DNA from 3 places in the Streptomyces sp. NPDC059010 genome. Region 3 is predicted to be linked to each of the others. Evidence: riboswitches for the same ligand, from Rfam matches in the RefSeq annotation. Region 3 holds a riboswitch; each other region holds the start of a gene.
What was found. Region 3 has a riboswitch for thiamine pyrophosphate ahead of thiO (glycine oxidase ThiO). Riboswitches for the same ligand answer to the same signal wherever they lie in the genome.

Region 1 (2,260 bases), on a different contig from region 3:
GTCTGAACATTGAAACGCTTCGCGATCCGGTTGAGTTCCCCGAGAGTGCGCAGTTCCGCGAACTGCGCCTCGTCGTTGGCGTCCGCGATCGAGCCCGGCCTGAGGCCGTCGCCCAGCGAGTACGTGACGTCGTACGCCGCGAGGATCTCGCAGAGTTCCTCGAAGTTCTCGTACAGGAACGACTCCTTGTGATGCGCCAGGCACCACGCGGCCATGATCGAGCCGCCGCGCGAGACGATGCCCGTCTTGCGGTTGGCGGTGAGCGGCACGTACGGCAGGCGCACACCCGCGTGGACGGTCATGTAGTCCACGCCCTGCTCGGCCTGCTCGATGACCGTGTCCTTGTAGATCTCCCAGGTCAGCTCCTCGGCACGGCCGTCGACCTTCTCCAGCGCCTGGTAGAGCGGCACCGTGCCGATGGGCACGGGGGAGTTGCGCAGCACCCACTCACGGGTGGTGTGGATGTTGCGGCCGGTCGACAGGTCCATGACCGTGTCGGCGCCCCAGCGGGTCGCCCAGGTCATCTTCTCGACCTCTTCCTCGATGGAAGAGGTGACCGCGGAGTTGCCGATGTTGGCGTTGACCTTCACCAGGAACCGCTTGCCGATGATCATCGGCTCGATTTCCGGGTGGTTGACGTTGGCGGGCAGCACCGCCCGGCCCGCGGCGATCTCGTCGCGGACCACTTCGGGGGAGACGTTCTCCCGGATGGCCACGTACTCCATCTCGGGCGTGATCTCGCCGCGTCGCGCGTAGGCGAGCTGGGTGACCGCCTTGCCGTCACGGCCGCGACGAGGCTGGCGCGGCCGTCCGGGGAAGACGGCGTCGAGGTTGCGCAGACCACCGCGCGGCGAGGTGTGCTTGATCCCGTCGTCCTCGGGACGAACAGGACGACCCGCGTACTCCTCGGTGTCACCGCGGGCGATGATCCAGTTCTCCCGTAGCGGGGACAACCCCCTGCGGACGTCGGTATCGGTCAGTGGATCGGTGTACGGGCCCGACGTGTCGTACAGCGTGACCGACTGCCCGTTGGTGAGGTGCACCTGGCGGACCGGCACCCGCAGGTCGGGGCGCGAACCCTCGACATACGCCTTGTGCCAGCCGATGGACTTCCCGGCCTCCGGGGACGTTTCACCCTGAGTGGGCTGTTCGTCCTGGCTGGAGGCAGGCGTGCGCGTGTCCTTGATGGTCATGAGACCTACTCCCTACGCCGGCATTACCCGGTAACAGGTTCGGCGGTCGACGCAGCGGTATCCGTCTGCCGACGTTTCGTGTGAAACATCACTCGTGGTGAGTGATGTTTCATGTGAAACATCGCTGGGACGGAGGTCAGCGCCCTCTCAGCCCGGTGCTCCGAGCTCCCGCGTGTACAAAGGTGGCACCACGCTAGCGTCAATTCGGGCGCGGTGAACAGAGGGCCTCGGTCGTTCTTGCGATGATCGGGCGGTGACCTCGACGCATGAACCTCCGTACCCACCGCCCGAGCGGCCCCGTGGATCCGGCGCCGGAAACGGCCCCGTACGGGGCAACGACCGTACAGACGGCCGGGGTTCAGGGGTCGCCGGAGCGAGATACGACGGCGGATACGGCCGGGGTCCCGGGGGCGGCGGTCACGAAGGTCAGTTGGCCGGCGATCAAACGGCTGGCGATCACATGACGGGGACCGGCGGCTGGCACCAGCACGGTCCCGGGGCCGGTGGCCTGCATGAGCACGGACCCAGAGCCGGGGGCATGCATGAGCACGGTCCGGGATCCAGCGGCTCACCAGGGCGCGGGCCCGGCCCGGATGACGAGCGCGGGCATGATTCCGGTGCTGGTCATGGGCACGGAGCTGGCTACGACGGCTCGCGCGGCGGTGGTGGCGGCGGCCGTGGCGGTGGCGGTGGCGGTGGCGGGGACGATCGCGGTCATGGGCATGGGCACTCGCACAGTCACGCCCACGGTCCTGCGGCGCCCGTCTCCCGGCATCTGCGCAAGGTCATCGCGGCGATCCTGATCCCGTTCGCCGCGGCGGTGGTGGTGGGGCTCGCGGTGCTGTGGCCGGGCGGTGCCCCGCCGCACGAGCGCACGGGGGTCGGCTTCGACCGACAGACACAGCAGGCCACGGTCACCAAGGTGGTCGAGCTGAGCTGCAAGGACGTGGGCGCCTCTGGCGTGCCGCCGACCGGTGACACCTCCACCGCCGAGGGTTCCTCCGCCGCGCAGCAGGAGAAGGGCACCTGCAAGAAGGCGACGATTCGCGTCGACACGGGCAACGACA
Region 2 (2,260 bases), on a different contig from region 3:
GCTGCGCGAGGAGCTGTTTCCCGAGCTGATGACCGTCGTACGGCATCTGTCGACCGACCAGGGTGACACGCGCAAGACGCTGTGGCGGCTGTTCGACGGGACGCTCGTCGAGTCGGTGCTGATGCGGTATCCGGACCGGGTGACCATGTGCATCAGCTCGCAGGCGGGATGCGGGATGAACTGCCCGTTCTGTGCGACCGGGCAGGCGGGGCTGGACCGGAATCTGTCCACCGCGGAGATCGTCCATCAGATCGTGGACGGGATGCGGGCGCTCAGGGACGGGGATGTTCCGGGCGGGCCCGCCCGGCTGTCCAACATCGTCTTCATGGGGATGGGGGAGCCGCTCGCGAACTACAACCGGGTGGTGGGAGCCATCCGTCGGCTCACCGACCCCGAGCCCGACGGGCTGGGGCTGTCGCAGCGCGGGATCACCGTGTCGACGGTCGGTCTCGTGCCGGCCATCCACCGGTTCGCCGACGAGGGCTTCAAGTGCCGGCTCGCGATCTCGCTGCACGCGCCCGACGACGAGCTGCGCGACACCCTCGTGCCCGTGAACACGCGGTGGAAGGTGCGCGAGGTGCTCGACGCCGGGTTCGAGTACGTCGGGAAGAGCGGACGGCGGCTGTCGATCGAGTACGCCCTCATCCGGGACATCAACGACCAGGCCTGGCGCGGTGACCGGCTCGGGCGGCTGCTCAAGGGCAGGCCGGTGCATGTGAACCTGATTCCGCTGAACCCGACGCCGGGCTCGAAGTGGACCGCGTCCCGGCCCGAGGACGAGAAGGCGTTCGTCGAGGCCATCGCCGCCCATGGTGTGCCGGTGACCATTCGGGACACCCGTGGTCAGGAGATCGACGGGGCGTGTGGGCAGCTCGCCGCGACCGAGCGGTAGTCTGGCCACCGTAAGGTCGCCGTAAGCACATCTTCATATTCCGACAGGGGAGCGCCACAGCGCTGAGAGTGCGGCACCGGCCGCAGACCCTCTGAACCTTGCCCAGGTCATTCTGGGTAGGAAGTTCGGTCATCACTCAAGCTGTTGCGCCCTGCCCGGGAGTCGAAAGCGGACTTCCGGGCAGGGCCGCGTCTCTTCCTGGTCAACCCCAGGAGGAATTCAGTGAGCATCATCAAGAAGGCCACGGTCCTCGCCGTCGGTCTCGGCCTTGTCACGCTGTCCGCGTGCGGTTCGTCCGACTCGGGCGGCGGCGACGCCGGGGCCGGGAGCAAGACCGTGACGCTTGTCAGTCACGACTCGTGGTCCGTCTCGAAGGGCGTTCTCGCCGCGTTCGAGAAGCAGTCCGGCTACCAGGTCAAGGTCCTGGAGGACGGCGACGCCGGGCAGGCCGTCAACAAGGCGATCCTGACCAAGGACAACCCGCAGGGCGACGTCTTCTTCGGCGTCGACAACACCCTGCTCTCGCGGGCGCTCGACAACGGGCTGTTCCAGTCGTACGAGCCCAAGGGCTCCGACCTGATCCTGCCCGAGTACCGGGTCGACCCGGACAAGCACCGGGTCACCCCCATCGACACCGGCGACATCTGCGTCAACTACGACAAGGCGTACTTCAGCGAGCACAAGCTGACCCCGCCCAGCTCGTTCGACGATCTGATCAAGCCCGCGTACAAGAACCTCCTCGTCACCGAGAACGCCTCCACCTCCTCACCCGGCCTCGGCTTCCTGCTCGGTACCGCCGCCCGGTACGGCGACGACGGCTGGCCGGACTACTGGAAGAAGCTGAAGGCCAACGGCGTGAAGGTGGTCGACGGCTGGGAGCAGGCCTACAACAACGAGTTCTCCGGGTCCGCCGGCGGCAAGAAGGCGGGGGCCGACCGGCCGCTCGTCGTGTCGTACGCCTCCTCGCCGCCCGCCGAGGTGATCTACGCCAAGCCCAAGCCGACCAGCGCGCCGACGGGCGTCGCGACGGGCACGTGCTTCCGGCAGGTCGAGTACGCGGGCCTGCTCAGCAACGCCAGGAACACCGAGGGCGGCAAGGCGCTCCTGGACTTCCTGCTGACCAGGACGTTCCAGGACGACATGCCGCTGAACATGTTCGTCTACCCGGTGCGGGAGGGCGCCCAGGTCCCGCCGGAGTTCGTGAAGTACGGCCCGCAGGCCAAGGATCCCGAGACCATGGACCCGGCCAAGATCGCCGACAACCGTGACGACTGGGTCAAGTCGTGGACCTCGCTCGTACTGAAGTAGCCCCGCGCAAGGGCCGTACAAGGGCCTCCAAGGGCGGCGCGGCGGTGCGGCTCGGCCTGA
Region 3 (2,260 bases):
CCCGTACGCGCCGAGCTCGATGCCCGAGCCCGCCAGCCAGGCCGTCGCGGGCCGCGCCCCGATGCCGACCACGACGGCGCCCGCGGGCAGCCGCGTACCGTCGTCGAGGAGCACCGCGCCGGGCTCGACGCGCGCCACGCGCGTGTGCGTGCGCAGTACCGCCCCGCTGTCCTCGTACCAGCCGGTCATCGGCGCCGCCACCGCCGCGGGCAGCGCCCCCGCGAGCGGCCGGTCGGCGGCCTCCACGACCGTCACCGCGCAGCCCGCCTCGCGCGCGGCCGTGGCGAACTCCGCGCCGATCCAGCCCGCCCCGACGACCACGATGTCGTGCTGCCGGGCCAGCACCGGCCGCAGCCGCTCGGCGTCGTCCAGGGTGCGCAGCAGATGCACCCCGGGCACCCCCTCCGCGCCCGGCAGCCGGATCGGTTCGGCACCGGTCGCGAGCACCAGGACGTCGTACGGCGCGGGCCCGGACTCGGTGTCCAGCTCGCGGTCGGCGGTGCGTACGCCCAGCACCTCGCGGCCCAGCCGCAGGTCGATGCCGAGCGCCTCGAAGTCGACGTCGAAGGCGGAGCCCTCGGCCTTGCCGAGCAGCACGGCCTTGGACAGGGGCGGCCGGTCGTACGGCTGATGGGGCTCGGCGCCGATCAGCGTGATGGTGCCGGTGAAGCCCTGTTCCCGCAGGGCGACCGCCGTCTGCACTCCGGCCATGCCGGCGCCGGCGACGACCACTTTCCGCTGCGACTGCGTCGTCTGCTCGCTCACCTGATCACCATAGACAACTGACAATTTGTCAGTCAGGAGTCGTGCTCAGTGACCTGCTCCACAACGCTGGTTCCCGAGCCTTCCTGCGACTCCCACTCCCAGGTCTCCTCCAGCCGCACCCGCCCGTCGGCGAGTTCGGTCACCGTCGACACACAGTGGCCGGACGACGTGGTGCCGTCCCGCTTCAGCTGCACATACCGGAAGTCCAGCCGGTCACCGTCCCGGGTGCCCACGAGATGCCCGCGTACGACGTCGCCGCCCGTGTACTCGGCCCAGATCTCGCCGTTCTTCTCGTGGTACCTGAACCGGGTCCGGGTACCCACCTGACCTGGGGCTTGGTCCGCGACGGGGGCGAGGACGAGACCGTCGAGCGAGCGGGCCATGGGCACAGGCTCCCTTACTGAGACGTGTGGGGGCGGGCTAGGGTGGCCAACGTAGAGCACTCGCGGGAGCCCGGACGCACCGGGCTGAGAGGGAGGCTGGCGGCCTCCGACCGTACGAACCTGATCCGGGTCATGCCGGCGAAGGGAGGGGCTGGACGCCCATGTCGCGTACGCGAACGTCAGACGTCCTTGTCATCGGGGGCGGAATCATCGGCCTGGTCACGGCGTGGCGGGCCGCGCAGCGCGGGTTCACGACGGCCGTCGTGGACCCCGAGCCGGGCGGCGGGGCCGCCCAGGTGGCCGCCGGGATGCTGGCCGCCGTCACGGAACTGCACTACGGCGAGCAGACCCTGCTGGGCCTGAACCTGGAGTCGGCACGGCGTTACCCGGACTTCGCGGCCGAGCTGTCCGACCTCACCGGCCATGACCTCGGCTACCGCCAGTGCGGCACGCTCGCCGTCGCGCTGGACGCCGACGACCGCGCCCATCTGCGCGAACTGCACGCCCTGCAACGCCAGTCGGGGCTGGACTCCGAGTGGCTGTCCGGGCGGGAGTGCCGGCGCCTGGAGCCGATGCTGGCGCCGGGCGTGCGCGGCGGGCTGCGGGTGGACGGGGACCACCAGATCGATCCGCGCAAGCTCGCCGGGGCCCTGGTGGTCGCGTGCGAGCGGGCCGGTGTGGTCTTCCACCGCACCTGGGCCGAGCGCCTCGATGTCGCAGGGGACCGGGTCGCCGGTGTCACCACGACCGACGGCACCGCGCTGGGCGCGGACCAGGTGGTCCTCGCGGCCGGGAGCCTCAGCGGGCGGCTGCCCGGAGTCCCGGACGACGTACTGCCGCCCGTGCGCCCCGTGAAGGGGCAGGTGCTGCGGCTGACCGTGCCGAAGCGGTACGCACCGTTCCTGAACCGGACCGTGCGGGCCGTGGTGCGCGGAAGCCAGGTGTATCTGGTGCCGCGCGAGAGCGGGGAGCTGGTCGTCGGGGCGACGAGCGAGGAGCTGGGCTGGGACACGACGGTGACCGCGGGCGGCGTGTACGAGCTGCTGCGCGACGCCCATGAGCTGGTGCCGGGCATCACCGAACTGCCGCTCACGGAGACCCGGGCCGGTCTG

Region 1: it holds a riboswitch for thiamine pyrophosphate, as region 3 does, so the genes downstream of both, thiC (phosphomethylpyrimidine synthase ThiC) here and thiO (glycine oxidase ThiO) in region 3, are expected to answer to the same signal.
Region 2: it holds a riboswitch for thiamine pyrophosphate, as region 3 does, so the genes downstream of both, ACFWYS_RS02580 (thiamine ABC transporter substrate binding subunit) here and thiO (glycine oxidase ThiO) in region 3, are expected to answer to the same signal.

What each region holds. Positions count from the first base shown of each region.
Region 1 is NZ_JBHYJA010000047.1:25,638-27,897, reverse strand. It holds gene thiC (phosphomethylpyrimidine synthase ThiC) at 1-1,193, opposite strand, end outside; TPP riboswitch at 1,186-1,375, opposite strand; gene ACFWYS_RS37070 (YibE/F family protein) at 1,732-2,260, shown strand, end outside.
Region 2 is NZ_JBHYJA010000002.1:100,718-102,977, reverse strand. It holds gene rlmN (23S rRNA (adenine(2503)-C(2))-methyltransferase RlmN) at 1-892, shown strand, start outside; TPP riboswitch at 928-1,033, shown strand; gene ACFWYS_RS02580 (thiamine ABC transporter substrate binding subunit) at 1,115-2,200, shown strand; gene ACFWYS_RS02575 (ABC transporter permease) at 2,176-2,260, shown strand, end outside.
Region 3 is NZ_JBHYJA010000016.1:135,003-137,262, forward strand. It holds gene ACFWYS_RS19345 (NAD(P)/FAD-dependent oxidoreductase) at 1-711, opposite strand, end outside; gene ACFWYS_RS19350 (hypothetical protein) at 798-1,148, opposite strand; TPP riboswitch at 1,201-1,312, shown strand; gene thiO (glycine oxidase ThiO) at 1,310-2,260, shown strand, end outside.